DNA from 2 places in the Actinacidiphila sp. bgisy167 genome. Region 2 is predicted to be linked to the other one. Evidence: riboswitches for the same ligand, from Rfam matches in the RefSeq annotation. Region 2 holds a riboswitch; the other holds the start of a gene.
The links. A riboswitch is a leader RNA that binds a small molecule or an ion and turns the genes downstream of it on or off. The one in region 2 is predicted to bind glycine.

Region 1: linked by a shared signal. The riboswitch ahead of gcvP (aminomethyl-transferring glycine dehydrogenase) and the one ahead of gcvT (glycine cleavage system aminomethyltransferase GcvT) in region 2 are both predicted to bind glycine.

The regions. Positions count from the first base shown of each region.
Region 1 is NZ_JBYIQP010000117.1:680-7,329, reverse strand. Features, by position in the region: gene AC3ET4_RS28615 (double zinc ribbon and FHA domain-containing protein) at 1-99, shown strand, start outside; gene ftsR (transcriptional regulator FtsR) at 117-863, shown strand; gene AC3ET4_RS28605 (bifunctional nuclease family protein) at 952-1,425, shown strand; gene AC3ET4_RS28600 (MerR family transcriptional regulator) at 1,618-2,241, shown strand; gene AC3ET4_RS28595 (DNA polymerase IV) at 2,334-3,788, shown strand; gene AC3ET4_RS28590 (PRC-barrel domain-containing protein) at 3,701-4,081, opposite strand; glycine riboswitch at 4,183-4,287, shown strand; partial or broken gene gcvP (aminomethyl-transferring glycine dehydrogenase) at 4,445-6,650, shown strand, end outside.
Region 2 is NZ_JBYIQP010000045.1:4,985-11,634, forward strand. Features, by position in the region: gene AC3ET4_RS18230 (enhanced serine sensitivity protein SseB C-terminal domain-containing protein) at 87-887, opposite strand; gene AC3ET4_RS18235 (enhanced serine sensitivity protein SseB) at 976-1,758, opposite strand; gene AC3ET4_RS18240 (hypothetical protein) at 1,940-2,695, shown strand; gene AC3ET4_RS18245 (AAA family ATPase) at 2,742-3,419, opposite strand; glycine riboswitch at 3,591-3,691, shown strand; gene gcvT (glycine cleavage system aminomethyltransferase GcvT) at 3,868-4,980, shown strand; gene gcvH (glycine cleavage system protein GcvH) at 5,065-5,445, shown strand; gene glyA (serine hydroxymethyltransferase) at 5,507-6,650, shown strand, end outside.

The sequences.
Region 1 (6,650 bases), on a different contig from region 2:
AACCGGGAGCGGATCGACTCGGTGACCCTGTCCAGCGGCGATGAGGTGCAGATCGGCAAGTACCGACTGGTCTTCTACGCGAGCCAGTGGGGCGCCTGACCCGCGAGGGAAGGTTCATGCTTCGTACACCGTCGGGCGGTGCCGGCAACGGCACCGCCACCGCGGACGACCGGCTGCTGAGCATCGGAGCGGTGCTCAACGAGTTGCGGGAGGAGTTCCCCGAGGTCACCATCTCCAAGATCCGCTTCCTGGAGGCGGAGGGGCTGGTGGAGCCGCAACGCACCCCCTCGGGGTACCGGAAGTTCACCGTCCGGGACGTGGAACGGCTCGGGCACGTGCTGCGCATGCAGCGCGACCACTACCTGCCGCTCAAAGTGATCCGCGACCACCTCGACGCCCTCGATCGCGGGGAACCCCTGCCGCTGCCGTCCCCGGCCTCCGGGGAGTCCAGGGAGCTGCTCGAGGTCGGCACGGTGGAACGGGAGGCGCCGGCGGCGCTGCGCATCGGCAGGGAGGAACTCCTGGCCGCCACGGGCGCCGAAGCGGACGAACTCGCCCAGTGGGAGGCGTACGGCCTGGTGGAGGCCGGCCCTGAGGGCGACTATGACGCCGAAACGGTGAACATCGCAAAGATCGTGGCCGATCTCGGCCGTTTCGGGCTCGAACCGCGCCATCTGCGCGCGGTGAAGGCGGCCGCCGATCGTGAGGCCGGGCTGGTGGAACAGGTGGTCGCGCCCCTGCGCAGGCACCGCAATCCGCAGACCAGGACGCACGCGGAGGCCACCGCGCGGGAGCTGGCGGCGCTGTCGGTGCGGCTGCACGCGGCGCTGGTGCAGTCCGCGCTCGGGGTGCGGCTCTTCTGAGCCGGTACGGCCCGGACGCGCCCATTCGGCGACCGGCCGGGCCCGTCCCGACTACCCAAACCTGCCGGGCACGGCCTAGGGTTGCTGTGTGAACGAGCTCGACGTCGTGGGTGTCCGGGTCGAAATGCCCTCCAACCAGCCGATTGTGCTCCTGCGCGAAGTGGGGGGCGACCGCTACCTGCCCATCTGGATCGGGCCGGGGGAAGCCACCGCCATCGCTTTCGCGCAACAGGGCATGACTCCCGCGCGGCCGCTGACCCATGATCTGTTCAAGGACGTGCTCGAGGCCGTCGGCCAGACGCTGACCGAGGTCCGGATCACCGATCTGCGCGACGGCGTCTTCTACGCCGAGCTGGTCTTCGCCAGCGGCGTGGAGGTGAGCGCCCGTCCCTCGGATGCCATAGCGCTCGCGCTGCGTACCGGAACCCCCATCTACGGGAGCGACGGTGTGCTGGACGACGCCGGCATCGCCATCCCCGACGAGCAGGAGGACGAGGTCGAGAAGTTCCGCGAGTTCCTCGACCAGATCTCGCCCGAGGACTTCGGCACCAGCAACCAGTGAAGGCCCGCGGGGGCCATCCGAGCAGCCGTACCCCCACCGTGGACACGGGAAACCACCTTTGGGGCTGATATCACTCGGCGTGCCGAGCGTGGCGATCGTTGACGCACCCGGAGTGACTGCCTACCGTCGAGAGGGAAAGTCCCGATGGCACGTGCGCGTGCCCTGAGGGGTGCGAAGGGACGGGAGGTCGGCGTGAGAAGCACCGGCGACGGTACGGCCTTCGGCGGCCCGTATCCGATGCGCGGGGCCCTGGCCCGCAACGCCGCGGCGCCCCCCGGAGGGGGCTCGGGGGACACCTCGGGACAGCTTCCGGAGGGGGCCGGCGACAAGGTCGGCTACCGCGGGCCCACCGCCTGCGCGGCCACCGGAATCACCTACCGCCAACTGGACTACTGGGCGCGGACGGGGCTCGTGGAGCCGAGCATCCGCCCCGCGTACGGCTCGGGGACGCAGCGGCTGTACAGCTTCCGCGACGTGGTGGTCCTCAAGATCGTCAAGCGGCTCCTGGACACGGGGGTGTCGCTGCAGAACATCCGCACCGCCGTGCAGCACCTGCGCTCCAGCGGGCCGGCCGAGCTCACCCGCATGACGCTGATGAGCGACGGCGCGACGGTGTACGAGTGCACCTCCCCGGACGAGGTCGTCGACCTCCTCAAGGGCGGTCAGGGAATCTTCGGTATCGCCGTGGGCGTGGTGTGGCGGGACGTCGAGGGCGCTCTGTCGCAGCTGCACTCCGAGCGGGTCGACACGGGGGAGACGCTGGTCGGCCACAATCCGGGCGACGAGCTGGCGCGGCGCCGCAACCGCGCGGGCTGAGCGGTCGCGACACCACACCCGTCCGCAGCACCCGTCCGTCCGCCGTACAGGTGTACGGCGGATGTCGGACCGGTGGTGCACCATCGGTGACTGTGAGAAGCGCGCCGACCATCCTGCACCTGGACATGGACGCGTTCTTCGCCGCCGTGGAGCAGGCGGCGAAGCCGAGTCTGCGGGGGAAGCCGGTCGTCGTGGGGGGCCTCGGGCCCCGTGGCGTGGTGGCGACCGCGTCGTACGAGGCCCGGGTGCACGGTGTGCACTCGGCGATGGCGATGGCGCACGCCCGCCGGTTGTGTCCGAACGCCGCCTACCTGGTGCCGCGCTTCGCCGTGTACCGGCAGATCAGCGATGTGGTGATGGAGTTGCTGTCGCGGTTGTCACCGCTGGTCGAGCCGCTCAGCCTGGACGAGGCCTTCGTCGACCTGGAGGCGGGCGGCATCGCGGACGACCCGCGTGCGGTGGGGGAGCGGCTGCGAAGTGACATCAGGGCGGCGACCGGCCTCACCGGCTCGGTGGGGCTGGCGGGCTCCAAACTCCTGGCCAAGATCGCTTCGGAGCGGGCCAAGCCGGACGGGCTGGTGGTCATCGAGCCGGGCACCGAGCGCGAGCTGCTGGCCCCCTTGCAGGTGCGCACGCTGCCCGGGGTGGGGCCCGCGACGGCGGAGCACCTGCGACGGGCCGGCATCCTCACGGTCGGCGAGGTGGTGGAGGCGGGGGAGGCCGAGCTCGTCCGGCTGCTCGGCAAGGCGCACGGGGCCCATGTGCACCAGATGGCCCTGGGGATCGACGAGCGGCCCGTGGTCGCCGACCGCGAGAGCAAGTCGATCTCGGTCGAGGACACCTTCGACGTCGACCTCACCGACCGGGTGCGCGTCCGGCTCGAGGTGGACAGGCTGGCCGACCGCTGTGTGCGCAGGCTGCGCTCCGCGGGCCGTTCGGGCCGCACGGTGGTGCTGAAGGTGCGGCGGTACGACTTCACGACGCTGACCCGTTCGGAGACCCTGCGCGCCCCGACGGACGACCTGGCCGTGGTCCGGGAGACAGCGGCGCGCCTGCTGGAGGCCGTCGACATCACGGGCGGCGTCCGGCTGCTCGGAGTCGGCGTCGCCGGACTCGCCGACTACACGCAGGAGGACCTCTTCGCCCAGGCGGCGGAACGGGAGGAGGAAGCGGCGGGTGCGCTGGAAGGGACCTCGGAGGGAGCGCCGGAGGCGTCGGCGCCGGGCGCCCCGGAGCCGGGGGCCGTGGAGCGGCGCTGGATGCCGGGCCAGGACGTACGGCACAGCGAGTACGGCGCCGGGTGGGTGCAGGGCAGCGGGGTGGGCCGGGTCACCGTCCGCTTCGAGGAGCCGGGCTCGGCGGCGCCGGGGCGCGTGCGGACCTTCGCGGTGGGCGATCCGGAGCTGGAGCCGTCGGAGCCGCTGCCGCTGGTGCCACCGGATCAGCCGCCGTCGCGATGTCAGCTGTCGCCTGCCAGCGTGCCGAAGTCGCGGTCCGGCGGCGGTTCCGGCACGGGACCGGACAGGGAGGGCCCGCTCATGCCGTAGTGGTGGTAGAGCTGGAGCTCCTGTTCGGGGGAGAGGTGCCGGCCCACGCCGAAATCGGGGGCGTCTTTGATCAGTGCCTTGTCGAACGGCACGCGCAGTTCCTCGCCGGTGAACTCGCTCGGGTCCAGGGGCACGAACGCGTCGCGGCTGAAGAGACCGGTGCGCACCGCGGCCCATTCGGGCTCCCCGGTGGCATCGTCGAGGTACACCTCGTCGATGATGCCGATCTTCACTCCGTTGCGGTCGAAGGCCCTGCGTCCGATGAGGCTGCGCGGATCGATACCGGTCTGCACGGTCCCTCCAACTGGTCGCGTTTAATCCTATTTAGGCATGAAAGGTGGCAACTGTCACATGCCCCCTCACCGGACCGCGCTGGTAGGCTGAAGGCGGCTGCTGACCCCTTGCGGGAGAGTCCCGGCGACGCGGTGAACCGCACGCCGGGCGCCGAAGGAGCAAACCCTCCCCGGAATCTCTCAGGCATCCGTACCGCAGGGGTGAGGTCACTCTGGAAAGCAGGAACGGGCGCCGCACCCCTGTGCGCGTTCGCGTCCTCACCGACGGTGAAAGCCGCCCCGGCGTGTGCGGGACGGTGAAGCTCTCAGGTTCAGATGACAGAGGGGGAGGCCGTGTCGCGCCAGACCAGGAGGCCTCCGCAGATGACCGCCAACCGCATACCACTCTCCGAGCTGGAGCGCGGCATCCCCTTCGAGCAGCGCCACATCGGGCCCGACGCCGGTGCGCAAGCCAAGATGCTCGCGCAGGTCGGCTACGGCTCGCTGGACGAGCTGACCTCCGCCGCCGTCCCGGACGCCATCAAGAGCGCTGAAGCGCTCGGCCTGTCCGACGCCCGCACCGAGCCCGAGGTGCTCGCCGAGCTGCGCTCGCTCGCCGACCGCAACCAGGTGCTGCGGCCCATGCTCGGCCTCGGCTACTACGGCACCTTCACCCCGCCGGTCATCCTGCGCAACGTCATGGAGAACCCGGCCTGGTACACGGCGTACACGCCCTACCAGCCGGAGATCTCGCAGGGCCGCCTCGAGGCCCTGCTCAACTTCCAGACAGTCGTCGCCGACCTCACGGGGCTGCCCACCTCCGGCGCCTCGCTGCTCGACGAGGGCACGGCCGCCGCCGAGGCGATGGCGCTGGCCCGCCGCGTCGGCAAGGTCAAGGACGGCGTCTTCGTGATCGACGCCGACACCTTCCCGCAGACCGTCGCCGTCATCGAGACCCGCGCCGAGCCCACCGGTGTCGAGGTGGTGGTCGCCGACCTCAGCCAGGGCATCCCGGCGGAGATCGCCGAGCGCGGCGTCTTCGGCGTGCTGCTGCAGTACCCGGGTGCCTCCGGCGCCGTGCGCGACCTGAGGCCGGTTATCGAGCAGGCCCACGGGCTCGGCGCCGTCGTCACCGTGGCCGCCGACCTGCTGGCCCTGACCGTGCTCACCTCCCCCGGCAAGCTCGGCGCCGACATCGCGGTCGGCACCACGCAGCGATTCGGCGTGCCCATGGGCTTCGGCGGCCCGCACGCGGGGTACATGGCCGTCCGCGACGCCTACGCCCGCAGCCTGCCGGGCCGACTGGTCGGCGTCTCCGTCGACGCCGACGGGAACAAGGCCTACCGTCTCGCGCTGCAGACCCGCGAACAGCACATCCGCCGCGAGAAGGCCACCAGCAACATCTGCACCGCGCAGGTGCTGCTCGCCGTCATGGCCGGCATGTACGCGGTCTACCACGGCCCCGACGGACTGGCGCAGATCGCCCGCCGCACCCACCGCTACGCCGCGCTGCTCGCCGCGGGCCTGCGCGCCGGCGGCGTCGAGGTGACCACCGGCGCCTTCTTCGACACCGTCACGGCCCGGGTGCCAGGCCGTGCCGCCGAGGTCGTGGCCGCCGCCCACAAGGCCGGGGTCAACCTGCGCCAGGTCGACGCCGACCGGGTCGGCATCGCCTGCGACGAGACCACCGGCCGTGCCGACCTCGCCGCGGTCTGGGGTGCCTTCGGCGTCACCGCCGACGTCGAGACCCTGGACGCGGCCACCGAGGACGCGCTGCCCGCCGCCCTGGTCCGCGAGGTTGACTACCTGACCCACCCGGTCTTCCACCAGCACCGCTCCGAGACCGCGATGCTGCGCTACCTGCGCCGTCTCGCCGACCGCGACTACGCGCTCGACCGCGGCATGATCCCGCTGGGCTCGTGCACGATGAAGCTCAACGCGACCACCGAGATGGAGCCGGTCACCTGGCCCGAGTTCGGCGCGCTGCACCCCTTCGCGCCGGCCGACCAGGCCGAGGGCTACCTGACCCTCATCCGCGAACTGGAGGAGCGCCTCGCCGAGGTCACCGGCTACGACAAGGTGAGCCTCCAGCCGAACGCCGGCTCCCAGGGCGAGCTCGCCGGTCTGCTGGCCGTCCGCGCCTACCACCGCGCCAACGGCGACTCCCAGCGCACGGTCTGCCTCATCCCCTCCTCCGCCCACGGCACCAACGCGGCCAGCGCCGTGATGGCCGGCATGAAGGTCGTCGTGGTGAAGACGGCCGGCGACGGTGAGGTCGACGTCGAGGACCTGCGTGCCAAGATCGAGCAGCACCGCGACGAGCTCGCCGTGCTCATGGTCACCTACCCGTCCACGCACGGCGTCTTCGAGGAGCACATCGCCGACATCTGCGCCGCGGTGCACGACGCCGGCGGCCAGGTCTACGTGGACGGAGCGAACCTCAACGCCCTGGTCGGTCTGGCGAAGCCGGGCCACTTCGGCGGCGACGTCTCGCACCTGAACCTGCACAAGACCTTCTGCATCCCGCACGGCGGCGGCGGCCCCGGCGTCGGCCCGGTCGCCGTCCGCGCCCACCTCGCCCCGTACCTGC
Region 2 (6,650 bases):
GAGGTCCACCACCGCACACGACCGCGACACCGTGCCGCCGCAGGGTGGCCGACGGCACCGCTGCCGCGGGCGTGCCGACGGATGCCTCAGTAGGACCGCGGGGGCCAGCCGTACGCGGCCCCGGGCGCACTCGGAGCACCCGGCGCACCGGGGACGCCCGGCGCGCCGTGGGCGTCGCGGGAGTAGAAGGGCTGCGCCGAGGCCCGCATCCACAGGCCGACCGGGTCGTACTCGTCGGTGAGCGCGACCGTGGCGACGGGCAGTCCCGGCGGCACCGCCCCGAGGGCGGACTGCATCATCAGCCGCACGGAGTCCGCCGCCTGCGGCCCGGCGTCGTAGAGGTCGACGCCGATCGCCAGATACGGCTCGCCCAGCACGGGCTGCACCCAGGCGCGCCGCAACGACCTGACGGCCGGGGTGCGATGGGCCTGCTGGGACAACAGGGCGTAGTAGTGGGGGATCTGGAGCGCGGGCTCGCCGATCCTCAGCGGTCCGGCCGGGGAGCGGTCGAGGCCGAGGCAGACGCGCCGCAGGTCGGGCCAGGGGATGCCGACGCCGCCGCCCGGGGCGTGCGGGTTGAGCCACAGCCCCCAGCGGTCGGGGAAGAGCGAGGCGGCGATCTCCCGACCGGACACCACCTCGTGGGCCCGGTCCCAGCCGCAGGCGCCGAGCTCCTGCGGCGAGGTCACGCAGGGCGCGTAGCCGTGGCCGCCGACCTCCATGTTGCCGTACTGCGCGTCCGCCCCGCCGGGCGTGCCCTGCCAGAGCAGCATCCACACCTGGCTGTCGGCGAGGGTGCGCAGCAGTTCCTCGTAGGCGTCGAACCTACCGGGCGTCACCTGCCGGAGCGCGTGCTCCAGTCCGCCCCCTCCCACGCCGGCGCTCACGTGCCCCGCCCTTCCGTGTCTGCCTTGCCGCGTCGTCTGCTTCTCGGTCGGCTTCGCCGCATGCCTCTGGTGTCGTGCCGGACCCAGGTTAAGCGCCCGAGCCGACATAGAAGGGTCGCACGCGCTCCAGCATCCAGTCGCCGACGGGGTCCTGCGCGACGTCCAGCAGCACCAGGTTGACCTGCCAGGGCAGCGGTACGGCGCCGAGCGCGCGTCCGAGGGCGCCCATGGCGGCGGCCCGGTCCTCCTCCTGCCAGCGGTCGAGTTCGACCCCCACGAAGAGCGTGGCGGGGTCGCCCTCGACGCTGGCCAGCGCGCGGCGGGCGGAGAGCACGACGGGGGTCACTGCGAACTCGCCCGCGGCGGCGGCCAGGAAGTCGACCGGCTCCTCGTCCGGCGAGGGCTCCCACAGCCGGACCCGGGCGCCGGTCGGGGTGCCGGGCTCGCGGTCGGTGCGGCACAGCTCCATCACCGCGGCGGGCGGCAGCGGAATGCCCACCGCGCCCCCCGGGTTCACGGCGATCCCGAGCTGCGGGGGCAGCCCGCGGGCGAACTCCCGGGCGGGTGCGACGGCGAAGCTCATACCGGAGCCGGCGGCCATGAACTGCGCTTCCGAGCTGAAGACAGGCACATAGACGCCACCGTCGAGTTCGAGGGTCGGCAGGTCGAGGTCCGCGCTGTCGGGGCCGCCGCCGTTCGGCAGCGGGATCCACACCTGGGAACGCCCGAGCACCTCCAGCACCCGGGCCGTGGCACCCGGATCGCCGAGTGCCGCGGAGAGCACTTCCTCGAGCTCGTTGGCGGGCCAGCCGCCGGCACCGTGGACCGGCGGGGCGAAGCCGTCCGGTATCCGCTGCCCCGGGATGTTCACTGCGTCTCGCCTCGCAAGTTCCTGTGGTGTGCGCTCGGTGGAAACCCTATCCGGCGGCAGGCCCCCAGACCTCCGCATCACACGCTTGTCACACCATGCGATGGTCCGGTTGCGAAGCGTCACATCGCCTCCGAAGGTAGGACGAGCAAGGAGAAAACCCTCAACCGGGAGATATCTCGACATGCGCATCACCAGGATCAACTCCACCCTCATAGCGGCAGCAGTGTGCGCCTCGCTGACGATGGGCTTCGCCGGCACCGCCGACGCCCACGCCCCGGTTCGCATCGCGGCTGCCGACATCTCCAAGGCGGCGGATTCCGCCGACGCGGCGGCCGCCACCCGAGCCGAGCTGATCGCGAAGCTGGGTGACACGCTGTCCTATGGCGCCCGGATCACCCAGGACGCCCAGGCTCAGTCCCCGGACGGGGGTAGTTTGCAGGAGCTGAGCTCCCGTCTGGCGGAGGCGAGCCGCCAGTTCGCCGGCCTCATCGACACGGCCGCCGCGCAGAGCGTGGGCCAGTCGCCCGACCAGTCCGGACTGGCGGCCGGCCGCGCCAAGGACGGCGCCGCGGAAGAGGGCGCCAAGGAAGGTGCCAAGGACGGCGCCAAGGCGGCGGCCGGCACCATCGACGAGATCAAGGCGCAGCTGGACAAGCTGATCACCGACGTGGCCGCCCTGGTCACCGCCGTGATCTCGGGGGATATCACGGCCGTGGCGGCGCAGATCGCCGTCGTGGTCGGGGACCTCCAGGCGATTCTGCTGCTGGTGCCGCAGCTGCTGACCGACATCCTCGTGCCGCTGCCGCTGCCGTTCGGCAACGACGCGGCGCTGTCGCCGCTGTCCCCCGCGGTTCCCGGTGCGCCCGAGCTGTCCCCCGCAACACCCCAGACGGTGTTCGAGGCGCCGCAGGCGCTCGCTGAGCCGCAGTTGCAGTAGCAGGACCCCTGCGGGGCGAGCCCCGCACGCGACGCGGCCCGGCCGCTCAGCCGTCGAAGTCGATGGCCTCGAGCTCCCGGGCCGCTGCGCGGTCCAGCAGCACCACCGAGGCGCACGCCCGGGGCAGCCGGCCCGCCGCCGCCTCGGCCAGCAGGCGGCGGGAGGCGTTGCGGTGCCGGGCCATGGCGTACGCCGACACCCCCCGGCCGCGCCGGCGCTGGCCGTCCAGCGCGGCGCCCACCGGGACGTCCAGCAGCACCAGGTGCATCCCCCGCCCCCGGCGCCGTGCCTCACGGGCGACCCAGGCGCGCACCCAGCGCTGGGTGCCGCAGTCGTGCAGGACGACGCTGTCGCCCGAGCGCAGCGCCCGCCGGAGCCCCGCGTAGTGCGCGATCCGCACCAGGGGGCGGTAGAGGGCGTAGGGCAGCAGCCTCGGGACCCGGGCCTGCCAGCGCTCCCTGACGTCCTGAGAGTCGATCAGACGGGCGCCGCCCGCCGCGCGCCGCATGAGGGTGGTCTTGCCGCCGCCCGGGAGGCCGGAGACCACCAGGACGTCCCCCGGCGGATAGCGCAGGGTGCGCACGGGCCGGCGCCCCCGCCGCAGATCGAGCAGCCGGCGCGGCCGCACGGCGCGGCCGCCGCGGCGCGCCTCCCCGGCCCGCGCCGGGACCGGCCGGGACGCGGCCGGACCCCCGGCCGTCGCATACGCACTCTGCCACCGCACAGCTCGCCTCCGGGTCAGATGTTCAAGAAACAGTAAATCCTGTGTCTTTGCTTACCCAGAGAAGCGGCGGCGTTACTGCGCGATCAGGACCGGACCCGGACATCCGGCACGCGATCGCGACAACGACCGGCGCCGTGCAATGATGGCGCCCTCAACCTCATAGCGGCCGTTCGAGGTCGCGCGGGAGAGTTTCCGCACCACCGCGGTGGTGCGGACGCCGAAGGAGCAAGTCCTCCCTTGAATCTCTCAGGCACAGATACCGCGCGTCCGAGGCAGATCTGAAAAGCGGGCGAACCTCCCGGCCACGGAGCGCCGCCCCACCCAAGGTGCAAACCAGGACTCCTCCCGTCGGAGGGTCCAGGTGAACCTCTCAGGTTCCGATGACAGATGGGGAGGACCTGACCCGTCATCGCCCTACCTGTCCCCTCTCGCCTTGGGAGTCCGCCCGATGAGTGAACCCCGCCGTACCGCACTGGACGCGCTGCACCGCGCCCTCGGCGCCACCATGACCGACTTCGCGGGCTGGGACATGCCCCTGCGGTACGCCAGCGAGCGCGACGAGCACACCGCCGTGCGGACCCGGGCCGGCCTCTTCGACCTGTCCCACATGGGCGAGATCACCGTCACCGGTCCCGCCGCCGGCGAAGCGCTGGACTACGCGCTGGTCGGCCACATCTCGGCGCTGGCCGTGGGTCGCGCCCGCTACACGATGATCTGCGCGCCCGACGGCGGTATCCTCGACGACCTGATCGTCTACCGCCTCGGCGACGAGGAGTACATGGTCGTCGCCAACGCCTCCAACGCCCAGGTCGTGCTCGACGCGGTGACCGAGCGTGCCGCCGGCTTCGACGCCGCGGTCCGCGACGACCGGGACGCCTACGCGCTGATCGCCGTCCAGGGCCCCCTCTCCCCCGCCATCGTGAAGTCGGTCACCGACGCCGACCTGGACGGGCTGAAGTACTACGCGGGGCTGCCCGGCACCGTCGCCGGCGTCCCCGCGCTGATCGCCCGCACGGGCTACACGGGCGAGGACGGGTTCGAGCTGTTCGTCGCACCGGCCGACGCCGAGAAGCTGTGGCAGGCGCTGACCGAGGCCGGAGCGGACGCGGGCCTCGTGCCGTGCGGCCTGTCCTGCCGCGACACGCTGCGCCTGGAGGCGGGCATGCCGCTGTACGGTCACGAACTGACCACCGCGCTCACCCCCTTCGACGCCGGGCTCGGCCGGGTCGTGAAGTTCGACAAGCCGGGTGACTTCGTGGGCCGCGAGGCGCTGGTCGCGGCCGCCGCCAAGGCCGAGGCGCAACCGCCGCGCAAGCTGGTCGGCCTGGTCGCCGAGGGCCGCCGGGTCCCCCGGGCGGGCTACGCCGTGGTGGCGGGCGGCGAGGTCGTCGGCGAGGTGACCTCCGGAGCCCCGTCCCCGACCCTGGGCAAGCCGATCGCCATGGCGTACGTGGACGCCGCGCACGCCGCGCCGGGCAGCCCCGGTGTGGGCGTGGACATCCGCGGTACCCATGAGCCGTACGAGGTGGTGGCCCTGCCGTTCTACAAGCGGCAGCGCTGACGCCCCGCCCGCTTCCGGCGCCCGCGTCTTACCTGTCAAGACAGCCATTCACCAGCACATACCGTCATCCAGGAGAATTGAGCCATGAGCAACCCCCAGCAGCTGCGGTACAGCAAGGAGCACGAGTGGGTCTCGGCCCCCGACGCGGACGGCGTGGCCTCGGTGGGCATCACCGAGCACGCGGCGAACGCCCTCGGCGACGTGGTCTACGTCCAGCTCCCGGCGGTCGGCGACACGGTCGCCGCGGGCGAGACCTGTGGTGAGCTGGAGTCGACCAAGTCGGTCAGCGATCTGTACGCCCCGGTCTCCGGTGAGGTCGCCGAGGTCAACGAGGACGTCGTGGGCGACCCCTCGCTGGTGAACACGGCGGCCTTCGAGGGCGGCTGGCTGTTCAAGGTGAAGGTCTCCGAGGAGCCGGGCGACCTGCTCTCCGCGGACGAGTACACCGCCTTCATCGGCGACTGACGCCCACGGCTGCCGACCGCTCCGCCCTGCCCACTCCGACTTCCGGACGGATGACATCCTGATGTCGCTTCTCAACAGCTCACTCCATGAGCTCGACCCCGACGTCGCCGCCGCCGTCGACGCCGAACTGAACCGCCAGCAGTCCACCCTCGAGATGATCGCCTCGGAGAACTTCGCTCCGGTCGCGGTGCTCCAGGCCCAGGGCTCGGTGCTGACCAACAAGTACGCCGAGGGGTACCCCGGCCGCCGCTACTACGGCGGTTGCGAGCACGTCGACGTCGTCGAGCAGCTCGCGATCGACCGCGTCAAGGCGCTCTTCGGCGCCGAGCACGCCAACGTCCAGCCGCACTCGGGCGCGCAGGCCAACGCCGCCGCGATGTTCGCGCTGCTCAGCCCCGGCGACACGATCCTGGGTCTGAACCTCGCCCACGGCGGGCACCTGACCCACGGCATGAAGATCAACTTCTCCGGCAAGCTCTACAACGTGGCCGCGTACCACGTGGACGCGGAGACCGGGCAGGTCGACATGGCCGAGGTCGAGCGCCTGGCCCGGGAGTCCCGCCCGAAGCTGATCATCGCCGGCTGGTCGGCCTACCCCCGGCAGCTGGACTTCGCGGCCTTCCGCCGGATCGCCGACGAGGTCGGCGCGTACCTGATGGTCGACATGGCGCACTTCGCCGGTCTGGTGGCGGCGGGGCTGCACCCCTCCCCTGTGCCGTACGCGGACGTCGTCACCACGACCACGCACAAGACCCTGGGCGGTCCGCGCGGCGGCGTGATCCTGAGCAAGGCGGAGCTCGCGAAGAAGATCAACTCGGCGGTCTTCCCTGGCCAGCAGGGCGGCCCGCTGGAGCACGTCATCGCCGCGAAGGCGGTCGCCTTCAAGGTCGCGGCGAGCGAGGAGTTCAAGGACCGCCAGGTCCGCACCCTGGAGGGCGCGAAGATCCTCGCCGAGCGGCTGACCCAGCCCGACGTCACCGCGGCGGGCGTCTCGGTGCTGTCCGGCGGCACCGACGTCCACCTGGTCCTGGTCGACCTGCGCGACAGCGAGCTCGACGGGCAGCAGGCCGAGGACCGGCTGCACGAGATCGGCATCACGGTCAACCGCAACGCCGTCCCGAACGACCCGCGCCCGCCGATGGTCACCTCCGGACTGCGCATCGGCACCCCGGCCCTGGCCACCCGCGGCTTCGGCGCGGAGGACT